Regions from separate parts of the Paenibacillus sp. FSL R5-0470 genome, predicted to be linked through region 1. Evidence: predicted binding sites of a transcription regulator. Region 1 holds the regulator's gene; the other holds the start of a gene.

What was found. Region 1 encodes Rex, which represses fermentation and respiration genes when NADH is low (regulators of the CRP and FNR family bind a similar motif). Its sites were predicted from a motif close to TTGTGAAATATTTCACAA; they were not measured.
Region 2: the regulator Rex is predicted to act here: its motif matches at 10,212-10,229, upstream of scfA (six-cysteine ranthipeptide SCIFF).

The regions. Positions count from the first base shown of each region.
Region 1 covers NZ_CP150238.1:4,698,692-4,715,538, forward strand. Annotated here, with positions in the region: gene proC (pyrroline-5-carboxylate reductase) at 1-69, shown strand, start outside; gene MKY99_RS20765 (hypothetical protein) at 137-862, opposite strand; gene MKY99_RS20770 (hypothetical protein) at 859-1,962, opposite strand; gene MKY99_RS20775 (hypothetical protein) at 1,981-2,466, opposite strand; gene MKY99_RS20780 (RNA polymerase sigma factor) at 2,463-3,011, opposite strand; gene MKY99_RS20785 (DnaD domain-containing protein) at 3,145-3,897, opposite strand; gene asnS (asparagine--tRNA ligase) at 3,924-5,222, opposite strand; gene MKY99_RS20795 (acetate kinase) at 5,244-6,452, opposite strand; gene MKY99_RS20800 (3-hydroxyacyl-CoA dehydrogenase NAD-binding domain-containing protein) at 6,449-7,321, opposite strand; gene MKY99_RS20805 (AAA family ATPase) at 7,455-8,957, opposite strand; gene MKY99_RS20810 (hypothetical protein) at 8,950-9,492, opposite strand; gene MKY99_RS20815 (DUF5590 domain-containing protein) at 9,901-10,419, opposite strand; gene MKY99_RS20820 (amidohydrolase) at 10,589-11,890, opposite strand; gene MKY99_RS20825 (redox-sensing transcriptional repressor Rex) at 11,877-12,530, opposite strand; gene dinG (ATP-dependent DNA helicase DinG) at 12,662-15,523, opposite strand; gene MKY99_RS20835 (hypothetical protein) at 15,660-16,301, opposite strand; gene panD (aspartate 1-decarboxylase) at 16,413-16,796, opposite strand; gene panC (pantoate--beta-alanine ligase) at 16,789-16,847, opposite strand, start outside.
Region 2 covers NZ_CP150238.1:798,012-814,858, reverse strand. Annotated here, with positions in the region: gene MKY99_RS03565 (DEAD/DEAH box helicase) at 1-417, shown strand, start outside; gene MKY99_RS03560 (DUF6438 domain-containing protein) at 620-1,000, opposite strand; gene MKY99_RS03555 (helix-turn-helix transcriptional regulator) at 1,688-1,933, opposite strand; gene MKY99_RS03550 (S-layer homology domain-containing protein) at 2,127-8,129, opposite strand; gene scfB (thioether cross-link-forming SCIFF peptide maturase) at 8,520-9,914, opposite strand; gene scfA (six-cysteine ranthipeptide SCIFF) at 10,037-10,186, opposite strand; gene MKY99_RS03535 (hypothetical protein) at 10,671-11,243, opposite strand; gene MKY99_RS03530 (DUF4855 domain-containing protein) at 11,525-14,545, opposite strand; gene MKY99_RS03525 (response regulator) at 14,949-15,737, opposite strand; gene MKY99_RS03520 (sensor histidine kinase) at 15,706-16,847, opposite strand, start outside.

The DNA of each region.
Region 1 (16,847 bases):
GCAGTAAATCGCTGTGCCGAACGTTCCCGTGAAATGGGCGCTGCGCTTGAGAAAGAGCTGCATTCGTAAAATAAAAAGATCGCTTCCCATACCACATTGGTCAGGAAGCGATCTTTTTTTTAATTTAAGGCCATGATTAGCCCGTTACAACATTTCCATAAGTATCTCGAACAATCACTTTAACATTAGCCGGAGCCCCAACAGTCACGTCCAGCGTGTTCCTAGAATTATCGAATAGCAGATCTCTAGGAGTTTCCCCTAAAATGATGTATAGCGTATTCCCAACATGCTTAGTTTGAAGCAGCTGTTGTTCTTTTGCTTCTTGTAGCTTTCCTTTATTTGAAGAATAACTCCCGAATACATTCAGCTCGTTTCCACCCGTTTGATCTACTTTAATCCCATAAGGCTCTGCAGCTTGGATAATGATGGTACTAACGCCCTCTGGAACGGCTCCCTTCCAATCTGGCAATGCGTAACTTTCTTGCACAGCTGAAACGGTACGGCGAAATTCCTGTGTTAATCCTAAAGAACTAAATCCCGCAAAAACCAAACAACATACAGCTATAAACCCTACGAACAGAACGCTTAGCACATCATAATACATTTTTCCTTTTCCACGAAACCATAAAGTGTATATCACAATTTCTAAGCCTAATAGTATAAAAATGATCGGCCACCAAGCAAGCGTCGTCTCAAACACTTCGGCGCCCCTCCACTGCGAGACCATGATTAGTGCTCCCAGAAATAAAAGGCTCAATCCCATCGACAACGTTCCCACACGCCAGCGTCTTGATTTATCTTCAGCAACCGGACGCTCACTTGAAACAATAACTCCTTGCTGTAATTCTGTCGGATTATTCAAGAATGACCACCTGTCCCTTTTCTCCCTTTATTGTTCTTGCTTCCCGCCATCAGCTTCAAACCACCGCCAATCAACAGCACAGATACGATAAAGGTCCTGAAATATTCATTGACTATATACTCTAAACGCCATCCAGGAAATCTGATATCAAGCGCAGGAACTGCGACATTAACTACAATGTAATACAGTCCTAGACACATCAGAGCAGCTCCAAGCCATCCTTGATGATTTAAAAATCCTTCTATGACTGGCTTATCCTGTAAAGGTTCACGTCCATGTCGGCTGACAAGCTGTAAGCCATCGAACAAACTGTAAAACCAAATGACTGGAATGAGGAAGAATAGCAGCGTTAAACGCAGTAGGTCCATGACATAAATACTCCCTAGAAATAGCAGCATGAGCTGTAATCCTCTTTTTTGCAGCCCTAGATACATTTGTCCGGCACCCGGAAAAGCAGAAAGCAATGTAGCCAAAACTTTGCTACGGCGCCCCTCCTCACGACCAGCCTCCATCTCTTCGAATAAAGTACGATCTACCATTTCTTCTCCAGCTTGCTTACGATGGATTAACTGAACCGCATCAAACATACAATATAACCAAATCACTGGTAATACGCCAAACAGGAGAAGGAAAACATCACTTGAAGTAATCCCTGCCAGGAATAACATCACGGTCATAAAACCGAAGAAAGAAATGAGGAAAGACAATCCTCGCTGCATCAACCCCATATGAAAATGACCCAATCCTGGAATGAACGATAATAAAATTACATGTACACGCTCATTATCGTCTGTCTTAACGGGCATTGAAGAAAAATCAAAATTCGATCCATCTGGAGTCATTGCCGGAGCAGGCATCTGGAGCATTTTAACCACCAGATGCACCATCGAAACCGTCCCAATAAGTAGGAACCCTATCACACCCATTAATAGAATATCCTCGGCACCTTCAGCCACAGCTATTAAGAATGACATAAATAAGATGCCAAAGCTTAACAGAAGATAAACAATTCCCTGTGGGCGTTTTCCCATATAATAATGACCTGCTCCAGGAATCAAATTAAGAAAAAAAGCTTTTAATTTACTACGCTGCTGTTGCATATTTCATTTCTCCTCTCATCACTTTCTGCTACCCATTAGCTGATCCAACCATCCGCTAGTTGCCTGTATGACTTGCTCGCTAAATGATGGGGAATTATCTTTTTTAGGGATCATAAGCTCCATTTGACCTGTGTGCAGCTTATCAAACATACCAGATGTCATTATCAACAGCGTAAGTGACGCGGCAACCGCATAATGAAAGATTGTCTTTTCATACCAGCGATATCGCCGTACCCCTTCTTCAACCGTCACTTGTTCCAATGCTGCTGACGATTCCGTCATACTAGCCCAATCTGCCATAACCCTCTCTGTAAAAATAGACGAATTCTCCAATGAAGGCAGATCCTCCTGTAGCTCATCCAACATTTCCATGTATGAAGTAAAACTTTCCGTATCTTCCAGCAGCAACTGTTCCCAATCTTCTCTGGTCGCCTCGTCCATGTGACCTTCAATATAAGATTTTGCTTGTTCCCGTTGGATTAGATCGTCTCCACGCTTCATCATAGCCATTCGTCCTCCTTCCAATGATTTCGGATCCATTGTCTCGCCCTATACAATCTGGACTCTACCGTCTTCAGGGAAATTCCCTGCTCTGCAGCAATCTGATCATATTTTTTATGTTCCAGATAATAAGCCACCATAATTTCACGATGAGTTTCAGGCAGGCTATTGATTTCACCGAGCAGCCGATCCATCCGATCACGGCGTATAACACCTGACAACACATCCTCTTCGTTGGAAGCGGTCTGGCTCAGTACAAGCTCATAGTCAACAGGAAGTTCCCTAAGTCGATCACGTTTACGTTTCGCATCAATTGCCTTATTTAAGGCGATCCGTGTAATCCATGACTTTAAGCCTTGATAACGGTAGTCAGGGAGAGATTTGTACATTTGTAAAAAAGCTTCCTGAGCAGCATCTTCAGCCATTTTGACATCGCGTAATACAGAATAAGTAATTTTGTAAATTTGCTGACTATATGTATTTACAAATTGACGGAATGCATCCTCGTTACCTTGGCAAATCCGCTGGATTAATACCTCTTCTTCAATGACTCTCCCCTCCTTCCCACAGCAATAGACGCGCCCGATAACAACTACCCCTGCATTTTTTTATAAAAATATTAAAAAGAACCGCACTGACTTTAGCGATGGGCTAAAGCAGTGCGGTTCTCTCCTAATCTATCTATCTTCCGCCATTGCGGAATTTTTGTGTATAGTTCTTTACATCCTGAGCGTTCTTGACCCGGTTGCGGGCCCATTCCAGCAATATTCGATCAATATAACGGAAATGAACCTTTCCTGCAAATACAGATTCCTTCAGCGCTAACAGAATCAGCTCCTCGGGATACCGGTCTTGATCCACCCAACTGGATATCGTCTCACACTCCATTGGAGATAGCGGACGTCCGAATTCCTTTTCGAAAATACTGAACAGATTTCGGCTTTCCTCTTCAGCCCCAAGTTGAGAAGGAGATGAGGGGGGCTTTCCGCCGAATCCACCCCCTGAAGCAGCTCGAGGTGCCGACGTTGCATAGCCACCTACGTGCTTATCTTGCTCATGCTCTTGTACAACTGTCGCTAGATAAGCACCAAGCTTTCCGTATAACCCTGAGAAATTGTAGCGTTCATAATGGATGTCTCTTAGCTCATCGTTGTCTCCATCGATGCTAATAAAACCTTCCTTCATAAGCTTCTGCAACTCTCCTGCTAGTACAGATATGCTACGGCCAGTTACAACCTGAAGCTCCTCAAGAGAAGGGAAGTCAATCCCTTCCACCTGCCTGAAAGAAAGCAGATGTATCAGCAGCATAGCTTCACTTCCGCTTAAATTCAGCTTCCGGTAATACTTCAGTAATGCGTAAGGTATGACGGCCATTCCGTTCTCCAGACCGAAGGAGACGCCTTCGCCCCAGGTACTCCATCCTTTGCCGTCCATGAACGTCCCCCTTCAAATATAAGAACTTATGGGTAGAGACGGTACAGTGTACGTGGGAATGGAATAGTCTCACGTACATGGTCAAGGCCACAGATCCAAGCTACAGTACGCTCAAGTCCAAGTCCAAAACCAGAGTGAGGTACAGATCCGTAAGTACGCAGATCCATGTACCATTTGTAAGAGTCCATCGAAAGATTATGCTCTTTGTAACGCTCTTCAAGCAGCGCAGGATCATCGATCCGCTGTGAACCACCAATAATCTCTCCGTAGCCTTCTGGAGCGATCATATCCGCACACAGTACGACTTCCGGACGGTTTGGATCTGGCTTCATATAGAACGCTTTGAAAGAAGCAGGATAATGAGTAATAAATACAGGTTTATCGTATGCTTCTGCGATTGCTGTTTCATGAGGTGCACCGAAATCATCACCCCAAGCAATATCTTCAAAGCCTTTATCGTTCAAGAACTTGATCGCATCGTCATAAGTAATGCGTGGGAATGGTGCTTTGATATTCTCCAGCTTGGAAATATCGCGACCTACCGCTTCCAACTCCGCACGGCAATTCTTCAATACAGATTGCACTACGAAGCTAATAAATTCTTCCTGAACCTTCAAGCTTTCTTCGTGATCTGTAAAGGCCATTTCTGGCTCGATCATCCAGAACTCAATTAAGTGGCGACGAGTCTTAGATTTCTCTGCACGGAAAGTTGGTCCAAAGGAATATACACGGCCTAGTGCCATTGCCGCAGCTTCCATATACAACTGTCCGCTTTGTGTTAGATAGGCGTCCTCATCGAAGTACTTCGTGTGGAACAAGTTAGTAGTTCCTTCTGCTGACGTTGGCGTCAGAATCGGAGGATCCACCTTTGTAAATCCACTCTCGTTGAAGAACTGTTGGATTGCACGAATAATTTCCGCACGAATTACCAGAACAGCCCGCTGCTTCGATGCACGCAGCCAGAGGTGACGGTGATCCATCAAGAAATCTACGCCATGCTCTTTCGGAGTAATTGGATAATTCTCTGTAAGATGCAGAACTTCAATTCCAGTTACAGTCATTTCAAAACCAGATTGACTGCGAGGTTCCTCGCGGATAATTCCGGTCACATACAAAGAGCTTTCCTGTGTGAGGCTCTTAGCTGCATCCCATACCTCTTCAGGCACTTCTGATTTCACTACAACTCCCTGAATATAACCTGTACCATCGCGAAGCTGGAGGAACTGAATTTTACCACTGGAGCGCTTGTTGTTTACCCAACAACCGATAACAACACTCTCTCCAACATGTTCATTCACGTTCTTAATTACACTCTTGTTAGTCATGCCTTCAATCTCTCCTCTAATTTAGCCGTTAATTCCTTGCACAATACGGTGTGTATCACGTGCAATGACAAGTTCTTCGTTTGTCGGAACTACTAGCACTTGTACCTTGGAATCTTCCGTAGAGATACGACGTGGATCGCCGGAACGAACTTTGTTAGCTTCAGCATCCAACTCAATACCCAGGAACGTAAGGTTATTTAGCAGTTTCTCACGAAGCAATGAAGCATTTTCACCAACACCGGCAGTAAATACGATCGCATCTACACCGTTCATGGCAGCCGTATATGAACCGATATACTTGCGCAAGCGGTACTCATACATTTCAAAAGCTAGTGTGGAATTAGGCTCACCTTTTTCCATACCATCAATAATATCGCGCATGTCACTGCTTACGCCCGAAATTGCTAAGAGACCACTATGTTTATTCAACATGGAGTTAACTTCGCCTACGGACAATTCTTCCTTGTTCATCACATAAGGGACAATTGCTGGGTCAAGATCACCACTACGAGTACCCATCATCAAACCTTCCAGAGGGGTCATACCCATGGAAGTATCCACGGACACTCCACCTTGAACTGCAGTTACACTACCGCCGTTACCGATATGACAAGTAATGATCTTCAGATCTTCCAGCGGACGCTCCAAGTACTCCGCAGCAGCCTTGCTTACGAAGTCGTGTGATGTACCGTGTGCGCCATAACGACGAACTTTATATTTATTGTACAATACTCTAGGAATAGCGTACATATAAGCTTTTTCAGGCATGGTTTGGTGGAATGCAGTATCGAATACAACAACCTGCGGTACACCTGGCATATTTACTTCAGAAGCCGTAATCCCCATCATTGCTGCTGGGTTATGCAGTGGTGCAAGGTCAAACAATTGACGAATTTTCGTTTTTGCGTCAGCATCCACAAGTGCGGAGGATTTGAAGAACTCTCCACCATGCACTACGCGGTGACCTACAGCATCAATTTCTTTAATAGATTCAATTACACCATGCTCTTTGTCTGTAAGACAAGCAAGGACTTTGCGGATCGCAGTATTATGTTCCAGAATTTCGCTTACTTCTGTCACTTCCGCTTTGCCAGTAGGTTTATGATTCAGAATGGAGGAATCCATCCCAATACGTTCAACCAAACCCTTAGCCAAAACCGATTCATCGGTCATGTTATACAGCTGATATTTCAAAGAAGAACTACCTGAGTTAATAACTAAAATATTCATACACGGTCACCATCCTTGTCGTACTTGAAGAAGCCTTCTCCTGATTTCATACCCAGTTGTCCTGCACGTACCATCTTCTTAAGAATTGTAGAAGGACGGTATTTCAGCTCTCCGTATTCACGGAACATATTTTCGAGTGCCGCAAGTACCGAATCCAGGCCAAATCTGTCAGCCATTTCAAGCGGTCCATATTGGAATTGATAACCAATACGCATAGCATCGTCAATATCCTGTGCGGAGGCAACGCCTTCTTGTAGCACATGCATAGCTTCATTGATAAACAAGCAAATGAGGCGTGATGTTACAAATCCTGGGGATTCATAAATCATTACACCTTTTTTCTCAACAATCTCATCAACAAAGGATTTTGTATCTTCAAAAGTAGCATCTGAAGTTTTCAGACCACGTACGATTTCTACAAGATCCACTTTAGCTACAGGATATATGAAATGCATTCCGATCACGCGTTCCGGATACATCGTAGAACTTGCAAGTTCAGTCAAGCTAAGTGTTGATGTATTGCTGGCAAGAATAATGTGGTTCGGGCATACTTGATCCAATTGATTCAAAATCTTTTTCTTTTCTTCCAAATCCTCAACAATGGTTTCGATAACCATGTCACAAGAGCTGAGCTCCGCGAAATGTGTCACTTTTTGAATGCGGCTAAGAATCAGCTTCTTCTCAGCTTGAGTGATCGCCCATTTCTCCAGTTGCTTATCTAGACTTGTCTCGATCATTTCGTAAGAGTAGTCCAGTTTCTCCGCGGTTTTCTCCACTAGTAATACATCCAGGCCTTTGGCTGCTAACATTTCAGCAATACCTTGTCCCATTGTGCCACCGCCGATGACACCTATTTTTTTGAAATTCATAAAAAAGTCTCCATCCTTTCAGGTATCTATACTTTTGTATTGTACCTTGTCTGTCGCAAAAATTTATAAAGCCCGACATATAATGATATCTTAGCATGCCTGAAAAGTAAAAAAAAATAACCAGCATAAATATTTATGCTGGTAAAAGGACGCTGTCACGAAATTGACATCGAAATTGCTCTCCAGAGAGTACTTCTTCCTTCATTAAAATGTCAAGAGAGTAATCAAATACATTTCGTTGCTTTTCAAGGTGCTCACGAGTGCGCGTCATCAGCTCATCCAATATCTTACTATTTTCCTTCATAAGCTCTTCAGTGGTAACCATTTCCAGCTTAGCGATACCCAGCGAAGTTAAACCTGACTTCATCATCGTTTCCACAATATTCAGCGCCTGATCGAAATCACCGCGTGAACCTGTGCTTCGTCCACCATAATACATTTCTTCAGCAGCTGCTCCACCAAGTGCAATCATAATCTGATCTTCGAGATAATCTTTGGTGTACAAATACTGCTCTTGCTGAGGATTATGTCGCACATAACCAAGGGCTTGCCCACGCGGAGTCAGCGTAACCTGACTAACGCTTCCGGGACGAAGGAGCTCTGCCATAATGGCATGTCCCAATTCATGAATGGCGACTCTCTTTTTCTCTTCATGATTTGTTTCTCTATCCGTTTTTTCACCCATCATTACCTTGTCAATCGCCATCGACAGATGCCGCTGCTCAACTTTCGTCAAGTCCTCACGCATCATATAAATCGCAGCCTCATTCATGACACTTTCAAGCTGAGCACCGGAAAAGCCATAGGCTTCTTCAGCGATTTTGTCGAGACTCACCTCTGTATGAAGAGGCTTATTCTTCGCATGCAATTCGAGAATCGATTTGCGGCCCTTTTTGTCAGGCATGTCCACTTGAATATGACGGTCGAAGCGTCCAGGACGTAACAATGCTGAATCAAGCATTTCTTTCCGGTTTGTTGCAGCTACCAGCAAAATACGCGGAGTTTCGTTATTATAAATACCATCCATCTCGGTCAATAGCTGATTTAAGGTCTGATCATATTCACGTTGCTGACCGCCTTCGCGCTTACCGCCAATTACGTCAATTTCATCAATAAAAATAATGGCACTTTGTTTGTTCTCCTTAACAGCACGGTTACGAGCATCCTTGAACAAATCGCGGATCCGACCAGCCCCGACACCAACATACATTTCTACAAATTCACTACCTGATGCAGCTACGAATACGGAGTTTGTATAATGCGCTGCTGCTCTGGCCATAAGGGTCTTACCTGTTCCTGGAGGGCCAGTGAGCAGAATCCCTTTCAAAGGACGAATCCCAAATTTACTAATCTCCTCGTGCCGGATCAAAAAATCGAGTGCCTCACGAAGCTCTTGCTTCGCATTGTCTTGCCCACCAATTTCTTCAAAAGTGAGCTTTGAAGGCCCTTCCTTCTGGCGTTTCTTCCCCGCACCAGCGTTCACCGTAAGCCCGCCACGCAAATGAGCAATTATAAGTAATGCAGTAAGCATTCCAGCTGCTATAACAATCGGGAATATATTAATACCTAAAAAAGCCATGAAAATAAACAGCACAGGAATAAATCCGAGTAAAATTTCTTTAAGGTACTTAGGCATTATTCCATACCCCCAAGGTCGCAGGTTTTCGCGGCAGAATAATAAATTTGCTTTCTTTTCCATTACTCAAGCTTACGTACACATTGTTGTCGTCGATATCAGTAGATGCTATCACATCTTTAAATTCCGTATTTTGCTGTTTCAATCTATCAAGTTCTGTAGGTATAATCGTATATTTACGGCTCTCCATGGCTTCAGCTACAGAGAACATCGCTTTATCCCAGTAATCATCCAATAGTTCACTTGAATTTTGCTCCACATCGAGTTTAAGTTTACGTCCTTCAATCACTGATTTTCCTTCTTTGGATACATACGATACTAGATCACGTAAATTCGTGCCCGGCTGCAAATCAAGTTTCAAAGTGACCTCATCGCGGTTAATACTAATATGTGAAGTATTTACTCCCTCAAATCCGGTTACAATCTTTTGGAGCGGTTCCTGTAAAGCAAACTGACGATATAAAAAGAATCCTCCGAATAATAGCATAGCCGACAGTAGAGACGTTATCAGTACAGGTACAAGACGTAATTTCAAGAAACGTCCTCCTCTCAAAGATGAAAAAATGTAAACAGAATGATCCAAAGTCATAGCTGCTAAGAGCTCATCAGAGCCTGACGTTCTACTAACACTGTTCTAATTACAAACAGTAGTATATCACAGGTGTATATACTATATTGAAAAAAAGTGTGAAGATATTTAAAATTTTATTTTTTAATTCTTTCCATTTTATTAAATTTATTGATTTAATTCGACAAAAAAAGGGCTGTTACTCTTAACTAACAGACCTTTTTTCGTATGAATCTTTAAATACCAATACATAAAAACTACTCTTATAGTATATCACAATTCGTGTACTTATAGTATATCAAATAATATGTCATTTTAAAAAACAAGCGAACCATAAATGGTCCGCTTGTTTCTCCTATAATGCTTTTGTTTAATTTAGCGGCTAGGTAAACTGTAACCTTCACCCATTCGAGCCCCATCTGAGAACCGATAAAATTGATAATAATATCGACCGCTTTGTTTATAAAAAAGCTGCCAAGCATACTCCCCGTTATATACTCCTGGCAACAACCGCTCAATGCTGATGTCCGGAAGATCGGCTTTTATAAGGCTACGCATTTTCGCTTCAGAGGTCCCTTTACTTAGTTCTTCAGCATATACTGCGTCGGTTCCTTCAGCAAACTTCCCGTCTACAGTAAAACGTACCCAAACCATCAACTCGGTCCCGGCTTCATTCTTCCCTGTTAAGACCCAGTACACCGCATTTTCATCCCACACGGATTTCTGCGCTTTGGTTACCTCTGTCAGACCAGCACTGGTTTTAGCGACATCCTTAGCGATATCTCGCTCGTTCCATTGATCTTTCATAATATAAGCATAGAACTGGATAAGTCCAAACAGAAGGAGCAGAATCAGAACTGACCCCAGGAGGATCCATTTTTTCCTTTTCTTCAAGGTACAGCTCCCTTTCTAGTAATATATCTTTTTTGATTATATAACACACCTGTGTGTTTATCCAAAGTTTCATATCCAATTCAATGATCTAATTATCAGAAACACAAAAGGCTGTAACTTTGCAATCGCAGAAAGTCACAGCCTTTCAGTTATTCGTTATGATCTTAGACTACCGTTTAAGCAGTCCATCAAATGATTCTTGCGCCTTACGACGGATTGCTTCCTCATCTAGCGTTACACATTCTCCATGTTTTACAACCTGTTTACCATTCACCCATACATGTTCAACATCCTTGGCACTGGCAGAGTATACAGCATGAGACAACAGATCTGTGTGTGGTAGCAAATGCGGCTGGTCTATATCAATCGCGATAAAGTCCGCTTTCATGCCAACAGCGAGTCTACCCACATCATTTAAAAAGATAGACTTTGCGCCATACTCTGTAGCTATACGCAGCGCTTCCGGAGCTGGAACAGCCGTCGGATCACCACTTACACCTTTATGGATGAGGGCTGCAAGACGCATCTCTTCAAACATATCCAGGTTATTATTGCTTGCCGCACCATCTGTACCCAGTGATACCTTCACACCAGCCTTTAGAAGATCCGTAACCCGAGCCACTCCACTAGCCAGTTTCAGATTACTTCCTGGGTTATGAGACACGCCTACATCATGACGAGCCAGTATCTCGATCTCTTCATCATTCAAATGAACGCCATGTGCAACAATAGACGGACGTGTGAACATTCCAAGCTTCTCTAAATGCGCTACAGGCCGAAGTCCGTAATCCACCACATTCTGCTCCACTTCGCGTTTGGTCTCGGACATATGGGTATGCATCGGTAAATCCAAATCATGTGCCGCTTGAACAAACTTAACAAAGAAGTCCGGTGGGCAAGTATATGGGGCGTGTGGCGAGATCATCGTCGTAATTCTACCATCAGCCTTACCATGCCAATTTCGTGCAAAAGAAATCGCTTCCGCAAGCTTGTGATTTTGTACTTCCTCTGGGCATAATCCGATTACGCCTCTCATCAGTACAGAACGAATGCCTGATAATTCGACTACCTCTGCTACTCGATCCATATGATCATACATATCCAAGAAGGTTGTAGTACCACCTTTTAGCATTTCCAGTACCGACAAGGAGGTTCCCCAGTATACATCTTCTCCAGTGAATTTCGCTTCCATCGGCCACATCTTCTCTTGAAGCCACACCTGAAGTGCTAAATCATCTCCATAACCACGAAGCAATGACATTGCCGCATGGCCATGTGTGTTTACCAGACCTGGCATAAACAGCAGACGACTGCCATCAACAACTTGCACATCATCTTCCATTAAAGGCTCTTCTTTTCCTATGTAAGTGATCAAATCATCTTCAATAGTCATATATCCATTCAGAACCGGCTCATCCGTTCCCGGAATAAGAAAACGCCCGCCCTTAATAATCGTTTTACTGCTCTTCATTTCCGGTTTCTTCCTTTCCGTCTTTCAAATAATAAGCAAGGCTTTGCAAATCCGTTGTAAAATCGGCAGCATGAACCCGGATATTCGATGGTGTTTTTAGAATCACTGGTGCAAAATTCAAAATCGCCTCAATGCCAGACTCAATGAGAATATCTGCTACATTCTGCGCTTCTGAATCAGGCACAGTAATGATCCCAATTCGAATACCTTGCTCACGAACCGTCTGACCAAGCTCCTCCATCGGTTGAACGGTAAGAGAGTTGATTTTCCGCCCTACCTTAGGTGCATAGGAGTCAAATATAGCGGTAATCTTCATAGTATCTTTCAGATAAGCATTGTAATTAGATAATGCATGTCCAAGGTTACCGGCACCTACTAAAGCCACATTCAATTGTTGATCCAGCTTCAGAATATGACGGATTTTTTCAATAAGATAAGTTACGTCATACCCGATACCTTTTCTACCAAAATCTCCAAAATAAGCTAAATCTTTACGAATTTGAGCAGGATTCAAATCAAGTTTTTGTCCTAGTTCTTGTGAGGAAACGGTTAATATTTCACGTTTCTGGAGATCATTCAAGAAACGCAAGTACACAGGAAGTCTGCGAACAACGGCTTCTGATATTTTATCCGATTTCATAATTTACCTCCTAATTTAAGTGATATTCTGTTCAAATCCTATCGAAATATCTGCACCTCGTCTCAAGGAAGAGCGGTATTCTTATACCGCCCTTCCTTGTAGAGAGATTAATAAGATCGATGACGTTCTTTTCAAGAAACGCCTCCGTCTTCCAACCACTCCGCTATACGAGGAACCATTTGATCCGTAAGCATATGCTCCATTTTCGGGCCAGGCAACGAATAGAGGAAATACTTCCCATAGTGAGATTCGATCACCCTTGTGTCATACACAATAACAATACCCCGATCTTGCGCTGTCCGTACCAGCCTCCCAAATCCTTGCTTGAAGCGAATAACCGCCTGAGGAACAGACAACTTCATGAACGGATTCTTTTTCTGGGCTTGTAATAACTCAGACTTCGCTTCCGCTAGGGGGTGGTTTGGCGGTTGAAATGGGAGTCTCACGATGGCCAAGCATGTTAATGCTTCACCTGGAATATCTACACCCTCCCAAAAGCTGCTTGTTCCTAACAGTACAGAAGCTGCACTGTCCTGAAAACGGCGGATCAGCTTGCTACGGCTGCCCCCCTCCACGCCTTGACCTAACACCGTGATCTCTTGTGAGGCTAGAGCCTCTTTCAGAGGATCGTAAACCTGGCGTAGCATCTTGTAAGAAGTAAACAGGACAAGCATCCGCCCACGTGTTGTAATAGCTGCTTCTGCTAGTGACTGTACGAGTGTATCGACAAATCGGGCATCGCCTACACTCCCCTTCACACTTGGGAAATCCCGCGGAATAACTAACAGCGCCTGCTCCCGATACTTAAAGGGAGAAGGCAGGAGTGATGTCATCAGACGCCCCTCTTCCGCAGCTTCATTAAGTCCGAGATTATCAATCATAAACTGGAAAGATTTATCCACAGAGAGTGTCGCCGAAGTTAGTACGATACTTTTCTTCTTGTCGAAAAACAGCTCCTTAAGCTGAGTACTAACATCAACAGGAACGGCATACAGCTGTAGCGATTTACTGCGATAATTTCCATTCGCCTCCAGCCAATATACTACATTCTCATCATTTAATCCCATAAAAAACCGTACTTGCTCACGTATAGAAGCTAAATCCTTAAATAAGCCGCTAATATCGGTAACTAGGCTATCTGAGGAAGATTGACCTTCTTGATCTCGCATCTCATTAAGCATTTTATCACCTTTACGGATAATTTCGCTTAATGTCAGATTCATAGTATTCTCTAAAGCAACCAATTCATCCCAATCTTTCGGTTTACGGGTAGGAAGTAGCCGCATGACTAACTGGCCGGCTTCTCCCGCCGCTGCATCGCTGCGTTCCGGCAAGAGGCTGAATAGTTTATCACTAAGCAGATCCCAGGTTTCTTTTACGGTAAGAAGGTCCGGATAGATTCTATCGATCACTCCGCTCCATTCAGAAGCTTCCTCACTGCCTGATGACTGAAGCATTTGGCGAAGTGTAGGAAGTTGGCCATTTCGACTATCCTTATAAAGACGCGATAGTGTATGTGCCACCGTGAAATGCTTCATATGCATGCCTAAATGCTTGCCAGCCACGTCCTCCAGATGATGGGCCTCATCTATTACAAGATGTTCATAAGCCGGAAGTAGTTGATGCCCAGCCTTAACATCTGCGAAAAGCTTAGAGTGGTTCGTAATGACCACGTCTGCAATACCAGCTTCATGCTTAGCCCGATGATAATAACACTTACGGAACCAAGGACACGAGCGACCCAGACAAGAATCGGTATCGCTTGCCACCGTCTCCCAAAAATCTCCGCCACGTCCACTTAGATTGAGCTCTTCGTCATCTCCTGATTCACTTTGTGTCAGCCAAACGATCATCTGAGCCGCAGTAAGCGCATCTTCCCTCGGACTTATAAAGTCTTTTTTATTAATTTTATGTTCGAACTTACGAAGACACAAATAATGCCCTCTGCCCTTAAAAATTGCAGCTTTAAATGGAAAAGGAACTACCTGCGTTAACAAAGGAATATCACGCTCACGCAATTGATCCTGCAGATTAATAGTATGAGTGCTGACCATGACTTTTTCATTAGTTCGTACGCTTTGGTATATGGCAGGCAATAAATAACCAAGGGATTTACCGGTTCCTGTCCCTGCTTCGATCAATAGATGCTTGTCTTCGGCAAGTGCCGTCATCACCTCATTGATCATAATATCCTGAGCTTCTCGGCTTTCATACTGTGGCAAAGTTTCTTTAAGTCGTTTCGTTACTTCATCCATATAATCTGTAAAAGATAAATTGTGTAGTGGATTCTCAGCATGCTCGTCTCGAGGTGGAGCTAATTCATTCCAGTCTCCTACAGCAAGCGCTAATTGACGATAGAAAGTCAGATCACCTTCGGGCTGAAGCGTCTCCGCTTCCCGTTCACGCAGCAGACCATCAAAATACCAACCCAGATCACTATCCTCTTCCGTAAACAGCTCACAGAGTCTCTGAATCGTCAGCAGAGGCAAATCGTAGAGCTCCTCCAGACATTTCAGCAATACAAGAGCAGTTGCGAGTGCATCACTGTCTGCCTGATGCGGACGATCATGCGTCACTCCAAAATGTGCACTAACTGATCCTAGTTGATAGGATGTGAGGGAAGGAAAGCAGATTTTCAGAAAATCAATCGTATCTAAAATCCGCCCTTGAAATGGTAAATACCCACATCGGTCTAAAGCATTTTGCAAAAAATGGAAGTCAAATGCGACATTATGCCCTACAAGCACAACATCATCCAAGAGTGGGACAAGCTCCATCATCATCTCATCCAGCTCAGGTGCATCCTTTACATCATCGTCGGTAATCCCCGTTAGACCAGTTATAAAAGGAGGTATCGGCGTTCCGGGCTTGACGTAGGAACCATATACCCGGGAGATGGACCGGTCTTCTTCTATAATTGCAAGGCCAACCTGGATAATTTCACCCACGGATTGGGTTCCCGTTGTTTCAAAATCAAGCACGGCAAATTTCATTATAATTCTATTCCCTTTCAATTGAGACTCTTAATCAGCATAACAGAAGTTGCGAAAAAAGGCGATGCACACCACTGGTTCAGGGGATGCATCGCTTGAATGAAAATGCGGAATAATAAACCGTAAACGTAATAATTTACAATAATGAAACAAGCTGATTTCCGAAATGAAGCTTACCTCCTCGGCGGCGGCAAACCTCCAAATTAACGGTTGGTTCAGGAAGTGCCGGGTCAAGTTGCAAAGAAAGGCCAAACAGCTCCTGCGCTTCATTGAACCGTTCTTGAGAGGCCCTGATGCAACCTAAAGCGTTATAAACCATTGCCTTCAGCTTGGTTTCCCGTATCAAACCGAGCATATGGTTCAGATGACTCCAAGCAGCTTCCCCCTCCCCTTCCTGCAGGTAAGAGATGGCTAAATATAATCGAGCAGCCAAGCTATCCGGATATTGCACAATAACTTCCTTAAACTGTTCAATACATTTCCCATACATCAGCAGCTTATAATACCCTTGACCTCTAACAAAAGTATCCATGCACAGCTCGGGTGCTTCCTGCTCTGGCACTTCCTCTTCAACCACAGTCGTAAAATCTACACTTTCACGAAAGTGACTTAGCTTCTCTGCAAAGGCCAGCCATTCATCCATCACTTTATCACTAAGTCGATGCAGCATATTATAATTGCATAAAAGCTCATTCCGGCGGGCACCCTCCGCTGTAGGGTAATCTGTAACGATCTCCTGAAGCACCTTGTTCATTTCAGCAAACAAATGTTGAAACATGGGCTATCCCCCCTTACTGAAGATGAAATCAGTTCAGCTTGCCTGACTTCATTTTCTGCGAGAACGGGGTCTTTCATCCCTGCCATTCATTACATGGCGTAAGTCCATAAATTAAGCGATTGTAGCATGCAATTCATGATCAGCCAGCTTCAATGGTCTGTTGTTCTCATCCACGAATACCACCGTTGGTTTATGCGATTCCAGTTCTTCCGAAGACAGCATCGCATACGAAATAATAATTACTGTATCTCCCGGTTGAACAAGACGTGCAGCTGCACCATTTAGGCAGATCACACCACTGCCGCGAGGCCCTGGAATAACATAGGTTTCTAACCGTGAACCATTATTGTTGTCCACGATCTGCACTTTTTCATTTTCAAGAATATCTGCCGCTTCCATTAAGTTCTCATCAATGGTAATACTTCCCACATAATTCAAATTGGCTTCTGTCACCGTCGCGCGGTGAATTTTGGATTTCATCATATGTCTAAACAAGAGCGGCAACCTCCTTTGGAATAAATACATTATTGTCAATTAATCGCGTTC
Region 2 (16,847 bases), 2.9 Mb from region 1:
GACGAAAGCTCTACCATGTACGGATACAAGACGAAGCACCAGACCTGCCCGATCTTTGTAACGTATCACAAGCATGACGAGGTCGAAGCAAGTACGAACTATCAGGAGGAATTTGTGAGTCCAGAGATTCTGAAGTGGTCCACAAGAAGTAGACGAACCCTTGAATCCGATGAGGTTAGAACGATACTTGAGGCAGACCAACGAAACATCGACCTTCATGTATTTGTGAAAAAAGACGATGCGGACGGAACGGAGTTTTATTATCTGGGTAAAGCACATCCTGATCAAGAAAGTGCTGTTCAGGCGTCTATGGTTGACAAGAATGATACTTCCATATCGGTTGTGCATATGGATTTGGTATTGGAGCATTCGGTGGAGAGTAAATTGTATGGGTATTTAACTCGGAGTTTTAATTAGAGTATGCTAGTTCAATAAATTCCGCCAAATGACTGAACAATTTCATAATTATGAATTCTAAAACGTATAGCCGCAAAAAAATTGCATTCTCTCATTTTTTGGAGGATGCTTTTTTTACAAATATTTCACAATAGATTTATGTTCTCATGAAGAACGCTCCGGATGATAAGATGAGAAACTATATACCGGGCAATAAATTCCATTAAACCTTAGTCAATTTACTTTGATCGAACAGCCACAAAATTAATCTAGTAATAGCCCTCAGCTCAGGTGGCTCAACCCCAATAACCACTCTAGCCTTCTTTGTCCACGTGCCCCTGTGAACGGTAATAGTTGCAATTTCACAATCAACGCCATAAATTGGTCTATCATAATTAAGATCATCAAACCGTTGCCTTTCAATATGAGCAAGCAATTTCAGTACTTTCTTTGGATGAATAAAACCTTCATATTTCCCATTCAATTCACGACTGATATGTACACCCTCAAATTCAAGTTTACCATTCGAATACATGTGGAATTCAAAAAATTGCCCAATCCCAAAACTCTCGAATCCAATCCCTGTTATCTCTTGTTTCGTCATCCCTTGGACACAACCCATTCTGAAATATCCGGTATCTTACCATAGAAAGATAGGATTACCGATCAAGCAACCAACTTCTTAAGCACTTTCCCAAATCATCAAATTGTGTTGTAAAGCTTTCTATTTCACCTTTAAGTATTTCGATCTCAAACATAGGTTGTTCCACAGAGTTCACCTTCGTATTCTTTCCTTCTAATTCCTTATGTGTCTGACAATACGAAGAAGAACCACTAGCATAACTTTATGAATCGTAACTACTGTTACAGCTTGAAGATGAGTTACCATTAATACTTGATGAGTGATAATAGTGACTTTGATTTATAAGAATAAGTGGGCTCAAATGATTCGAGCGATCCAGTAGATCAACTAGTAGATAATGAGTCGATTTCATTTTTGGAGGGACGTATTCACCTCACCTAAGATAACCGTCTTCTCTCTATAATCAGAAGAACAATGTAGACTACAAGTGCACCAACAAAAAGGTAATCATAGACCATTTTAAAAGTAGATACGCTAAACTTATACCTGGTATCAATTAATGTGATACTAGTGTAGCCTATAAAAAGCAAAGAAAAAGCATAATTAAGCGGTCTATTTGTAATAATGTTCCATCTCTCATCTTTTCCTTCTCTGATAAGAAATATGAGATTTATTAGCATGCCCAACATAATAATCACCGCTATCAAGCTACTCATCTTTGTTCCCCCCCTCATCTTCCTCATAAGGCTCAAAATTAAATACGTCATTAAGATCCTTTTGGAATATATATGCTATGGAAAATGCAAGCTCCAGCGAAGGAATGAATTTGTTATTTTCAATCGCAGCAATAGTTTGTCTTGTTACACCTAGTTCTTTAGCTAACTCGGTCTGTGACCACCTCTTCTCGGCTCGTAGTAAATATACCTTGTTTTTCACTATTCCAAAATAATACATATATAGGAACCCCCTTCGAATTCATTGTAATACGAAGCACACAAAATGTAAAGTTAATATAACATTTTGTTTTGAATATAAAACAAAATGTTATAAAACCCCAAAAAAATAAATTGAAAACTATATCAACCAAACAACAAAAAAAGCGAATTCAGCCCTAAGCTGAATCCGCCTCTCCATTTTTCATCATGATCTAATCAATAAGCCCCGACTTCTGCAACAGCCGCTGAATCAGAACTGCCACTTCCGCGCGGGTGACATTCGCCTTTGCCTCCAGCTTATTATCGCCACGGCCGCTGATCAAACCAGCTTTGGCTGCAAGCGCCAAACTATCCTTAGCCCAGACACCTATGTTGCCTGCATCTGTAAAGGTAGCAAGTACGCTTGTCGCATCCACTGTTCCAGTCTGGTCCGCAAGGCTAGTTAACTTCATCGCTTTGGCGATAATGTTCATGGCTTGCTCGCGAGTTATTGGAGCATCCGGCTGGAATGTCCCGTCCTCAAAACCAGTGATCAGACCGTACTCGGATGCCGTTTCAACCGCACCTGCATACCAGCTATTCGCTGGCACATCTGCAAATGCTGTCTTCCCTTCTCCAAGCTTCAGTCCCAGACCGCGTACAATAATCGCTGCGAACTCTGCCCGGGTGATATCTGCATTCGGGTTGAACGTCGTTTGGTTCATTCCATTAATTACTAGACGAGATCCCATATCGTTCACTGCGTCCTTCGCCCAATGATTCTCCACATCCGCAAAAGTCAGCGGATGCCAGATCACGGAATACGAACTGTTCGTCACACTCTTAATAACTGCGTAGTATTTGCCGTCCTTCAGAACGAATCTGGTCGGAACATGGCGCACTGTGCCATCTGGCTCCACAACGACTCCAGTCGTAATCCGATTCGGAGCAATACCACCTGGAAGTGCCACTATCCGCTCTACGTAAGCATTGAACTGACTTACTTCCACTGTCGATGTACCGTAAGTAGCGGTAACAGTGAAATCTAGTGACGGTGCAACGAGTGTAAAGCCACCTCTGCTTGCCGCACCCGCCACTACCTGGTTCATGGATGCTGAGGATTCGCTGATCGTAATCTTCAGTGTGATATCTTCCAGCTTCAAGCCGCTTCCAAGTTTTTTAGCTAACGCATCAATATTGATTTCGTCGGCTGGCAAAGTATAAGTACCTTTGCTTGTCTGAAACACTAGAGTAGCCGATGCGTTCTCCATGTTCTTAATGATTTGACCATTTAACTCAGCGACGATGATGTTGGAATCCTGCTTCACCGGAACGGTCACCACCGCCCCATTACCTTCCGCGTCCAGCTTCGCTTGGAGTTTAGCTGGGTCAACGACGATAATAGTTGTTGCCACGTTTCCTAAGGCCGTTGTTGTTGCTTTGCCCGCGTTCTCTTCCTTACCGTTAACAAGGACGATCACATCGGTAATGACTGTGTTCGCATTACCGGGGGTTGTTCCGCTATTCGAGTTTCCTCCGGTTCCTGGGCGGACCGGATCAGTACCAGGTGTTACGGTATCAGCTGCCACAGCTGCTGTTGCACTACCGTATTTCACCACCTTGCTGTCAGCATCTACCTCTGCAATACCAATCGTATCCCCATTGGCCGCAGGAACCAATCCTTCACTGCCTACAAGCGTGTATCCATTCAGGACATCCCCCACATTTGGTACGACGATGCTACCAGCGCCAAAGTTCTTATAAAAGAGCTTATGTCCTTCAGCCAGTGCAGGCGTAACGGTGATTTGCGTATAGCCGTTATTGGCCGAGCCACTTGGATCGATGGCAATCACGTTCAAGCCACCCGCAGGGTTAAGCATATTAATTGTAAAGGTCAGCGTAGTTGCCGGTCCCGCCGGAACGGACCCGCTAGCTACCACCCGTACCTTAACAATGTGCTCACCACTCAAGTCTGGGGAGTTAGTTCCGTCGTACCGTACGTATGGTCCGTCGTCCACTGAAAATTCCATACTTGTGTCCAGACCAACAATCGTATTGTTCAGATCATCAGCCGTGACTTCAGGCGCGGACGGAATGACCGCATTCGAGTCATGAACGATAACCTGAGCAGCAATAGAAGCGAATGCTGTTGCCGTTGCCTTTTCCCGAACATAATACGTGTCCGGCGCAAGGTCAGTAATCATTGTGTTTGTAACTTCTGTCCAAAGACCAGTGCTGCCTATTTTGTATTCCATTTGGACTGTCAGATTCTGAATGGTACCGTTATTAGCCCCATTGTACGTTACATCCGTAACAGTCACACCTACCGGAGCCGCTGCACGAGATGGAATGCTTAACGTCTGTACCGCACTGTCCGTTGTTGTTGAACCGTCACCTTTCTTAAGGATGCTCAGTGACGTTCCCAACCAACTGCTATCTATTTCCAGCTTGCCATCTACTGACACCGTAATCGCTGTATCGTTTACCATGTATGAGCCACTCGGTGTCAGGCCTGCCAACTGTTCAGTAGCATAGTCGATGACGGCCACTGGTGTCGCTTCTGGTATTTTCGTGAATGCCGATACCGTCACTTGCACCGAAGCCGAGGTAAATGCCGTCGTTGTTGCTTTTGTCCGGACATAATACGTGTCTGGAGTAAGCCCCGTCACGCTTGTACCAGGTACATCTGTCCATGCACCTGCTGTACCTTTTTTGTATTCCATTGCAGTAGTAACATTGATGAGCGTACCATCGTTTGTGTTCAATCCCGTTTCACCCGTAGCTGTCACACCAATCGGCGCCACTGAACGGGACGGAATGCTTAGCGTCTGCGCCGCGCTATCCGTTGTCGTCGAGCTGTTGCCCTTCTTCACGATGCTTAGCGATATTCCTATCCAACTACTATTAATGTCCAGCTTACCATCTGCTGTCGCCGTAACCGCTGAACCATTTACCGTGTACGAGCCACTTGGCGTCAAGCCTTTCAACTGCTCTGCCACATAATCAATGACGGCTGTTGGTGTCGCTTCCGGTGTTGGCACGAACGTAGCTACCGTCACGCTCTTCGATTCTGACGCAAATGCCGTCGCCGTCGCTTTCGTCCGTACATGGTACGTGTCTGGAGTTAATCCTGTTACGGTTGTGCCCGACACATCTATCCATGCCCCTGCTGTGCCCTTCTTGTATTCCAACGCGTTTGTTACGTTCGTCAATTTGCCATCGTTGGCATTTATCGCCGTTTCATCCGTCGCCGTTACACCAGTCGGCACCCCTGAACGGGACGGAATGCTTAACGTCTGCGCCGCACTATCCGTTGTCGTCGAGCCATTGCCTTTCTTCACAATACTTAGCGACGTTCCCAACCAACTGTTACCAATAACTAATTGTCCACTAGCTGTCGCTGTTGCCAAATCCCCGTTTACTGTGTACGAGCTGTTTGGCGTGAGACCTGTCAATTGTTCAGCCGAATAATCAATAACAGCTGTCGGTGCCACTTCCGGTGTTGCTACAAAAGCAACCACCGCTACTTGCACTGAAGCTGACGCAAATGCCGCCCCAGTCGCTTTCGTCCGCACATGGTACGTGTCCGGAGTTAGTCCCGTTACGGTTACACCCGTCACATCCTTCCATGCACCTGCCGCACCCTTCTTGTATTCCATCTCGGTTGTCACGTTCGTCAATGTACCATTATTAGCATTTATCGCCATTTCGTCTGTCGCCGTCACACCTATCGGCGCCCCTGGACGGATCGGAATGCTTAGCGTCTGCGCTGTGCTATCCGTTGTCGTAGAACTATTGCCCTTCTTCACGATGCTCAATGACGTCCCCAACCAAATGCTATCAATAGCTAGCTTGCCATCAGCTGTCGCTGTTAGCGAAGCCCCGTTTACCGTGTACGAGCCGCTTGCCGTTAAACCTGTTAACTGCTCAGCCGCATAATCAATGGTGGCTACCGGTGCCGCTTCCGGCGTTGGCACAAACGTAGCCACCGTCACGATCTTCGCTTCTGAAGCAAATGCCGTAGTCGTCGCTTTCGTCCGCACATAATACGTGTCCGGAAAAAGTCCCGTTACGGTTACACCTGCTACACTCGTCCATACACCTGCTGTACCTTTCTTGAATTCCATCTCGGTTGTCACGTTCGTCAATGTACCATTGTTAGCACTAATCTCCGTTTCATCCGTCGCTATCACACCAGTCGGCGCCTCTGCACGTGGCGGAATGCTTAGCGTCTGCGCCGCGCTATCCAATGTCGTCGAGGCATTGCCTTTTTTCACGATGCTCAGCGACGTATCCAACCAACCACTGTTAATGGCCAGCTTACCATCTGTTGTCGCTGTTACTGCCGTACCGTTCACCGTATACGAGCCGTTTGGCACCAGACCGGTTAACTGCTCTGCCGTATAATCAATGATGGCTGCCGGTGTCACTTCCGGTGTTGCCACAAACGTAGCCACCGTCACGCTCTTCGCTTCTGACGCAAACGCCGTCACCGTCGCTTTTGTCCGGACATAGTACATGTCCGGATCAAGTCTCGTTACGGTTGCACCTGAAATATTCGTCCAAGTACCCGCCACACCCTTCTTATACTCCATCGCAGTTGTTACGTTAGTCAATGTACCATCGTTAGCACTTATCGCCGTTTCATTCGTCGCCGTTACACCAGTCGGTGCCCCTGGACGGAATGGAATAGTCAGCGTTTGTGCCGGGCTATCCGTTGTCGACGAGCCATCGCCTTTCTTCACGATGCTCACTGACGTTCCCAACCAGCTGCTGTCTATAGCCAGCTTACCATCCGCTGTCACCGTTACCGCTGTACCGTTGTTAACCGAGTAGGCGCTGTTTGGCGTCAGTCCGGTCAGTTGCTCAGCCGCATAGTCAATGATAGCCGCTGGTGCCGGAGCTCCCGTCTCAAATATTTTAGCGGTTATTCTATAATGATCAGCATCCGTATTATCGGTTGTCACCAAGACAAGCTTGTCACCAAAGGTGGGATACAATTTGAAGCTTGGATAATATTCCACAGCGTACATCCAAGTGGCTTCATTGAAACCCTGCATAGCCACCGGAGCGGAATCCACCGGCTGATCCGATGTAAAGACTAAGTTACCGTCATTGTCATAATAATTCAGGTAAGCATACTGCGTTCCCGACCATTCTTTAAAGTTGTTGTACGCATCATTGATGGCATTGGTAGAAGTGGGGTCCGTACTTACGGTTACAAAGCCCGGGTTTGCACCACCCCTATAAATAGCAGCCGAAGATTCGCCTAGAGAGCCACTTACTGTAAAATCACCCTTACTCGTACCGTTCTTATCATATAAAGAAACCATTGATGAGTCGTTTCTATAGTTATATTGGCTGAACATGAAATTCCCGTTGTTCAACGTGGATAGAAACAGCTGTTTTTCATCCGTTCTTATTCCTTTATTAATCGTATTTAACAGAGTCCCACTATTACTGAATATTTTCAGATAAACAGTATCCGTCTGGGGTCCTACTCCTGAATTGTAAGCAACCATATATACACCGTCTCCAGCGGATACATTAGACATGCTCGCATTATGGGAAACCAGAAGTGTTTCTCCCGAAACTGGGTTACCCTCAACAGTGAACACACGCGTAGCCGTGCTAATATTGTCGTTCCGTTGCCAGGAAAAAACTATATTGCCGTCAGACAATTCCGTTATAGAGACAAAGCGCGTGAGTGCCGGGGTACTGGTGGCAGAGTATGTATTAATCTGTGTCTGACCGACCACCTTTTGTCCTGACTGGTTTAGCACCATGAAATAGGCATTGGGAGTACTCTCCCTAACGGTTCCCAATTGCAAATTGTTATCGCCGCTGTCGCTTTTATGGTAAGTAATCAGAATCCTTCCATCACTTAGCGCAAGCATATTCACATCAATCATTTGGTAATAGGTATCCATTAAGTTACTTAGAGGAACATCCGCTTTAGGAGCTCCCGTGCTGTCAAAAATCTTCAAAAAATAAGTATAAACGTAGGAATTACTTTGATAAGCGAATGTGTTCAACACTACTGCGGTACTTCCGTCAGGAAGAACATCAACATCAGAAACATTCTTACCCGAGGCGTTTGTAACTGGAGGCTGAATGGGAAAATCCACCGTTTTGGTGAATGAGGGTGTGGCAGCGTATGCCCGGAGTGAAATCATCGGCAGCAGCCCAATGACCAAAATAAATGCCAATCCAATCTTGCCTAACTTTTTTAACATCGCTTTCCTCCTTGTCGAATGACTATTCATATAATTGTTAACGCTTCCGTAATTGCAGTTACTACAGAAAAGAAGATTTCTATCCTATTATATCGACATTTACTAGAAAATAGTTTATTTTTCGACAAAAAAATACGCTAAATCACGAATTTAATATGACTTTAGTCATATATATTTGTGTTCAAAGAAAACATCATGGATTCGCACATAAAAAAAGCCCTCTCTGTCTATTAAACAGATTAGGCCGTCACATTTTGAATTCCTCATCCTGATTGCCCATGGAGAAGACGATCTATGATCATAGTTCTAGTTAATACAAAAAAACCGAGAAAGGCACTTTATTTAAAAGTGTCTATTTCTCGGTTAGAGTTTTTTCGTCCGTTACGTTAACTAGCTAGGTTGCCCTTCCATCGCTCTAATAGATTCATCAACCTTCACCATCATGGAACATTCGACTCTTTTGCGGAAGACGTCACAGCTGAAGTCATAGGTTCCGACCAGGGAACCCGTTGCGTGCAGCGCATTGGCAGGACAACCACCGCTGCAGTAGAGTTTCGCCCAGCAGTCCTTGCATTCCGGCTTCGAGTAGCAGTTGCTCTCTTGGAATTGACATTGCAGCTCAGGTTGTGTGATCCCATCCCAGAGGTTTCCCATGCTATATTCTTCATCCCCGACGAATTGGTGGCAAGGAAAAAGCTCTCCCCAGGGGGTGACAGCAAGATATTCGGTTCCTGAACCACAGCCAGTGATTCTCTTCTGGATGCAAGGTCCTTCCGAGAGGTCAAGCATGTAGTGATAAAAGGTAAACCCTTTACCTTGTTCACCGCGACCGATCATTTCCTTGGCAAGAATTTCGTACTGGTTGTATATCTCCGGGAGATCTTCCTCGGTAAGTGCATAGGGTTCCTTTGGATCACAGATGACTGGTTCCATCGAGATCTTGTCAAAACCAAGGTCTGCGATATGAAATATATCGTTGGTGAAATCGACATTGTTACGAGTGTAGGTTCCTCGAACATAGTACTCTTGGTCCCCGCGCTTACGAACGAATTCCTTGAACTTCGGAACAATATGATCGTAGCTGCCTTTTCCGTTAACCGTTTGGCGAAGCCGGTCATGAACCTCTTTTCTTCCATCCAGGCTTAATACGACATTGTACATTTCCTGATTTAAAAACTCGGTGACCTCATCGTTCAGCAGCATTCCGTTCGTCGTGAAGGTGAAGCGGAACTTCTTTTTGTATTCTTGTTCTTTGCTTCTTGCATAAGCTACGATCTGTTTAACCACTTTCCAAGCCAAAAGCGGCTCCCCGCCAAAAAAGTCGATGTCCAGGTTTCGATGATGACCCGAATTTTCAAGCAGGTAATCGATAGCTTTTTGTCCAACCTCATAGCTCATGATTGCCCTATCTCCGTTGTATTTCCCTTGGCTAGCGAAGCAATAGTCGCATGATAGATTACAGGTATGCGCAACATTAAGACAGAGCGCCTTAACATAAGTTTTTCGTTTTTTCAAATCAAGCGAGAGGTTCTCATACTCATCTTTTGTAAAAAGCTGACCATCATTTATAAGCTCCTCGATATCCACGATGGTTTCTCGAATGTCACTCTCGGAAATGCTGGAATCATGCTTATATTTCTCTAACATCATTGTCACGATTTGGTCGACAGAAGTTTTCTCATAATCCGCTATAATTTCATATGCTAGGTCATCAACAACATGCACCGAGCCACTGTAGGTATCGAGCACGATATTGTATCCGTTTAGTTTATATTGATGAATCATACTTACTAATCAAGCTCCTTTTGCACACAAGTAGAAACGGCTTGGCCATCCTTTAGGGATAGTATCCATTTCTTAAAAATAGCCGCCCATCAGCAGAGCAATGGGCGGTAAAATTCCGAATCCTATCTGTTCATTGCATTTTCACACTTCTGGTTTGCAACGCCGCAGGAAGTTTTACAAGCGGACTGGCAAGATGTCTGGCATGCGCCGCATCCGCCGTGTTTTGCGGTATCCATCAGTTTGCGGGTGCTCAGTGTTACGATTCTTTTCACGATAAATAACTCCTTCTGTAATTTCTTGTGATCACTTTCACTTAATTTCCATGGAACATCGTAGCAACCTCACGCAAATACGTCTATGATTCCCGTCACCTAGCTGAGCAGAGAGGGCTTAAACATAAGCATCAACGTTAATTTTCGTGCAGTCTTTCATGCTCGTGATCGTAGGATGCCATAGCGGGAACCAGAGTCAGAGCAATGCTAAAAAAGTGACCAAAGAAACAAAAAAGAGACGGCAATGATGCCATCTCTTCAATAACGATTTTTCCTCATACTTGTCCGTAAAGTCCAATAAATATAAGGATTTCATAACACTGTATCCTTCCTTACCAGTAGAGCGACACTCTCCGATTCCATATGCACCATATGCGAACATCCCTCTCATTATCATGGCTATTGTTATGGTGGGAAGAAGTCGCGTAGAATTAGGGATTTTTGTAGAGAGTGTTTCTTGAATATTCAATGAAGTTATTTATTTTTATAATGTACTACGCCTTAGTTCATAAAAATATTGCACAATTGGATGCTTTAACTTCATCTTCTCGCTCATGTTTAAAATTCGCTTTTTCCCAACTCGTCTGTCCACTAAAGCTAGAATATTCAATAAGATATCGTCGCTTTCTAAGCTCTCCTCTATGGAAATAGATAAATACTTAGTAGCTATAACAATAAAGTTCGATTTACTTAATGATGTCTGTGCTGACAAAAGCTCCTTTGCAACTTCTGATATTTTTTTTCTGCTTCTTGCAATGACTATTAGCCGATCCTCCGGGATGATCCCCTTACTATCTTTTCTAACCGCTTCAATGTCTTCATGGTTGATAGGAATTTGAAGATCTGAATCATTCTTAATCTCCTGCTCCGTCTGATACCATCTAATTGAGCTAGTTCTATCATTCATATTAAGTACGTTCTTTTTATCTACCGAAATATAACAATTCCCTGATTTATCAGGTAAATAACGGTAACTACTTGCGCGATATTCAACCCTGCCGTATAACGCAGGACAGAGAAAACTCTCCAGTTGTTGCTTCAATTTGCTCCAGGACATGTATCCTCCTATGTTTTATGTTATAAATACCTGTTGAGGCAGTCGTTCTATTATACAATACATAATACAATCCCACTAAAACCTGAATAATATCTTGATACTGTACATAGAAACAAGCCGATTAGGTATAGACCCCGTGGTCTGGTACCTAATCGGCTTGTTATGTTACGCCTCAAACGTTCTTACTTCAGTTATTAGTCTTACTCGGACAGATAATTCGATAACCGGTACAGGAAGTTTCAGCGCGGATCGTATTACTGCTTGGATGGATTATTTCTCCATTACTTATCGTGACCTTTACCCGGGTTTTCTTTTGAGTATTCAAAGGTCACTTTTACAGGCTCGCTCATATAGCCAGTCGATAGATACGCCTCATTGGTTCCTTTTAAATTACCCGTAAGTTTGAATGTGAATTGAAAGCTTCCCGCGACTGTACTCTTCGTCTCATCTTCGAGATGAACCTTGCCTTTCGAATCAAGCACCTTCAACTTCACATTTGTAAGGACGCCATTCATCAGCAATCCATCAATCGTTACTTTTTTCGCTTCCTCGTCAACCTTTACTTGTATGCCCTCAATGCCCTTCACGTCTACAGCGCTCGAGAGGTTATAGACACCAAACTCGTAGATGGAATATCCGTAATCGGTTGCTCTTTTTATGCCTTGTAACTTCATGTATCTTGCCTTGACCGGGTTGAACTGAATCGTTTCTTTGCCATCATGCGCGGTAATAATTCCGTCATTTGGCATGACATTGATCCAGTTCTGCTTATCGTTTGACACAAGAAGTTTGTATTTATCGGCACGAGCATATTCCCAATCGATTCGAACCGTATCCATTTCCTTCACTTCATCGAGATCGACCAGGAACCAAGTATTGTCCACGTATTCACTCGCCCATCTTGAAGCAGGGAATCCATCGACGGCTTTAGCCGGTGCATAATTCACATTATTGCCTTCGGTCGACGAAGCTTCTACCGTTTTATTCTGCGCCAAATTGCCTATTAGGTAATAGACGCTTTCCTTCAGCATATTGTACGCCTCATCTTTTATCGTACCCGCCTTCTTGAATTCATCCAGCTTTGCGTTAAAGCCTTGGAGATACTTGGTGACTTGCGCTGCATCTTTCCCTTCATAGCGCTTCATCATTTCCAAATAGTTGTTCAAAGAACGCACCGTTGCAGAATTCGTAAATTGCTTCGCTTGTTCGAAGCGCTCGACTAACGCTTTCATACCAGATGCATTCGTCGTTGTTTCGATAACATATGACTTTATCACCATACGCCCCGCCGTAACGGTAATGTTAAGCTCATGCTTGCCAAGCTTGCCTGCAAGTGGAATAACGGTACCTGCTGTATAAGGCTTGCCGTCATACGTCGCCGTCACTTTCGTCAGACCATCATCCGTTCTAAGCTTCCATGTAAAGGCTACGGATTCTGAATCGGGCAGCCTCATCCCGCTCTGGAACGGCTTGTCGTTCATCTGCACGTCTACCTCGGAAGGCGGAGCCTCGTTGACCTGATACGTTCCTTTAACAAATTGATACAGCCAGTCGTAAAGAACGCGTGTCGCTGGATCATTACTTACCGCGGTGTTATAGACTGCATTGTTGCCTTGGTAATACGATTTGAAGCCATCCTTCATGAGCCCTGTCTTCGCACCGCTGTTCAAGTAATCGATATACCGCTCGCGGAACACGCCGTCCGTCAGCATCCGATCATCGAACTCGAGTTCATTGGACATGCCATACTGCTTCGCCAGATTCGCAGAATCCTCCAAGCGCTCGATATCCGTCGGCTCGAAGAAGTAGTTCGGTTGGATCGTCACCGCATCGAAGCCGACATCCTTCCACATGAACGCTTTATAAGCGAAGAAGTGCGGAATCCAGAAGAACTTCAGGTCCTTGCCGCTAATTTGCATGTCATGCAGGGTGCTGCTCACCGAACGGATCAGATCCGGTCCGGATTGGCTTGTGCTGATTTGCTCTTCGAACCAGTACATACCTACAAGCTCGAGGTTAGCATAACCTTTTGCTTCCCATCTCGATTTGACTTGCTGCAGCCACCATTGAACTGCTTTTTCACGGTTCGCAAGGGCTTTCTCTTTGCCAACGGAATCATTAAAGTTCAGCGATTCTCCACCTTGTTCAATAGCTCCGAAATTAGTGATCGATTCACCTGGATCCGGAATCATGAGGACAACCTTTTCCTTCACGCCAGACTCGTTCAGCGCATCGGATACTTCCTTAGCCGCTGCGTTTAACGCATCCATATCACCGCCTACCGCAAAGGTCTTATCCAGATACCATTGCCAATCTTCCAGATAAGCCCGCCCGCCGAAATCACGACCTGGATTTGGAGAGTTAATGCCAAGATACAGGACGCCGTCGAAGAGTCGATCCTTAATCTTGCCGTCCTTATCGACATAACTAATGTTCGGAATGATCCGTTCTTTCGTCCAGAAGCCTAAGTCATTCGCATATTGCCCGTTATACAAAAGTCCAAGATGCTCTATACCCGCTGTCGCTTCGCCTGCCGCCAAGAATTTCGGCGTATGCGTTGGAACAGTTACGGCTCCGGCAACTTTGCCCTCTTCACCGAGGATTTCAATCTCATCCACGAAGGTCATTGCACGCGTATGCATTGTGAATGTTACTTTCACGTACCGAGCATACGCGATTTTCGCATCTGGGCCGATCGCTTTAATACCGTCCTTGCTGCCATCCCACACATAGGTCTCCGTGTATTTACCATCATTCCACAGCTTCTGCGTGGCATTGTCTTTGAGCAGTCCCCAGTTCACCTTGTCATCGGAGACGTACATCGATACCGTGAGTGGCACGAGTACATTGTTCGTTGGCCAATCTTCGAGGAAATTGGCTTTAATACCCGTGAGTGATTTCTTCGCCCCCAAATCAAACACAACTTCGCGTGTTTTACCCAAATGATGTCCAACCCATGCTACGTTGGATCTATTGCTTGCCCCATATATACCATCCGTAAGTTTGTTGCCTTCATCCGGATAGGAAGCTTCCGGCTCTTGCGACCACTCATAAGATAAGCCTGCTGCAAGATTGTGATATACCGCCCCATACACTGACGCAATAACACCCTCCGCACCCGCTCCCGGTAGGTCTGATGGAATCGTCACCTCGACCGGATAGGCTTCGCCCGGCGGGTTCGCTGGTGTCTGTTCCTCTGTCTGTGTAGGCGGCAGCGCCTCTTCCGCTTGCGCGATCGGCATCATCGTTACGATCATGATCGCAACCATGACGAGAGCTACCCATTGTCTACTCCTCTTCATATCGTACGAACTCCCTTCTGATTCTTGAGTCAAGAAACATCAATCTCCTAAATGGTATGCGCTTCCATTTCAGCTTACCTCGATGCTCTTTCCTCCCTTCCGAGATTCCGACACGTCATAGAAGCTTATAACATATGTCAATGTCCTTATAGTAACATTATGAAAAGTGGCCTTTCTTTCAAATAGATAATTAATGACATTGGGTATACACTTGTTGACATGAAGGCCTTCACGTCGCGTCTTTATAGGTATAAAGATAGCGCTTACCTCCTTAGGTCCTACCTATTTTCTATCAATGTCCTCTAAGCAATCCGCCAAATAAAAAACGCAACCCCCTCGAGGTTGCGTCGTGTTTATATATGGTGGCGCCTAATTGCTGCGGCGTTTCTACTAACTTGATACCCTATCCATAACCGAACGGATGCTTTTTGTACTCTAAGGGGCTTGAACCGACTCTATTTTTGAACACACGACTAAAATAGTACTGGCTCTTATACCCTACCTTCACGGCCAGATCCCCGATTTTGATATTCGGCATAACGTCATCCAGAATCTCCTTCGCCTTCGATATCCGAAGCTCGGTGACATAGTCAAGGAATGAAGCACCAATTTCTTGCTTCATACGCTTGCTAAGATAGGTTTGGTTGATATGAAATAGTGCTGCTACTCGAGTAATAGACAGCTCCGGATCCTGATAATGACTGTCAATATACTCGGTCACTTTTTGGATAAGCACTGTTCCATCCCCTGTATACCCGGGAAGCCCCAGCTCCTTATCCACCCTGCTTTCATGTGAATGCAAAGGATATTTTGCCTGAAGATGCTCATCGATCCTATGAAGCAACTTGTTCAGATCACTCTTCGGCACAGGTTTTAATACATAATCGAATGCTTGCAGTTGCACGGCTTGACGCGCATATTCAAAGTTATCGTAGCCGCTGATGATGACAACCAGAACCGACGGGCAGCGTTCGCGCAATATATTTATCAGATCGAGCCCATTCATATTCGGCATGTTGATGTCCACAAGACATACATGTGGTGGGGCTTCCTCCACCATATTCAATGCTTCGTTTGCACTTTTCGCTTCTCCTGCAACTTCAAAAAGATACGAACTCTCCTCAATGTATTGTCGCAAGCCTTTGCGAATGATCGTTTCATCATCGACGATGACAATCTTCCACATCTTCATTCCACTCCCCTTCCAAAGGTATTCGAATGACCATAACGGTAATGCCATCTTCGCTCTTCACTGCAAGGCCATATGGCACCCCGTAAGCTAGTCGAATGCGATGGTTTACACTGTATAGCCCAAAGCCTGTGGCAGAACGATCATATTTATCATCAAGAAGGGCTTGATTCATCTGTTCAAGCTTCTCTTCAGGAATCATAACCCCATTATTTTCAACCTTAATGACCAAATAATCGACCTGTTTATATGCTGTAATCGAAATTTTGCATTTTTGATCCCCAAGTGGCTTAATCCCGTGATAAATCGCATTTTCCACCAAAGGCTGCAGCATGAAGCGAACGACTTGGCACTGAGCAAGCTTTTCATCATATCGAAGCTCGTAGTCCAGAATTTCCTCATATCGCACGCCTTGAATATGAAGATAACTCTCGACATGGTACAACTCCTGATCAAGCAGAATGTAGGGACTGCCTGTGCCTAGCCCTAATCGGAAATACGCGCTAAGCGCTTCCACCATCTCCACCACATTGTCTGCTCCATGTTCCATTGCCATCCACTGGATCGTATCCAATGTGTTATATAAAAAGTGCGGCTTGATCTGCTCATGAATCAGTCTGAGCTCCATCTCCTTTCGGTCCTGCTCCACAGCGTATAAATCAACAAGCATGTCATTGAAGCTTCGCCCAAGATCGCCGATCTCATCCGAGCGCGTAACATCTGCTCGTATGGTTTGGTTGCCGTTCTGCACATTTTCCATTACCTGGCGAAGCGACTGAATTGGACGAATAATGGAAGAAGCAAGCAGCATCAGAAAGACAATAAACGCACTACCGATAAGAACGCCTACCAGCAATGCAGTCCGCTGGGTTTTGATCACCGCTAGCGATAGACTTGAATTCGGTACTTCGAGTACTAGCTTCCAGCCTTCCACATTTTGAATTGGAGCCTCAAATACACTCATGTTCTTCTTATCTGCTGCATCCTCCGCTCCATCTCCTTCACCCAGCTCTCTGCAATCGATGATAAGCTGGCCTGACTGGTCATATAGCATTACATCTTGAGCAATCTCCTTCATCTTCTTGACGGAGACGGCTGCGGCAATATAAGCTA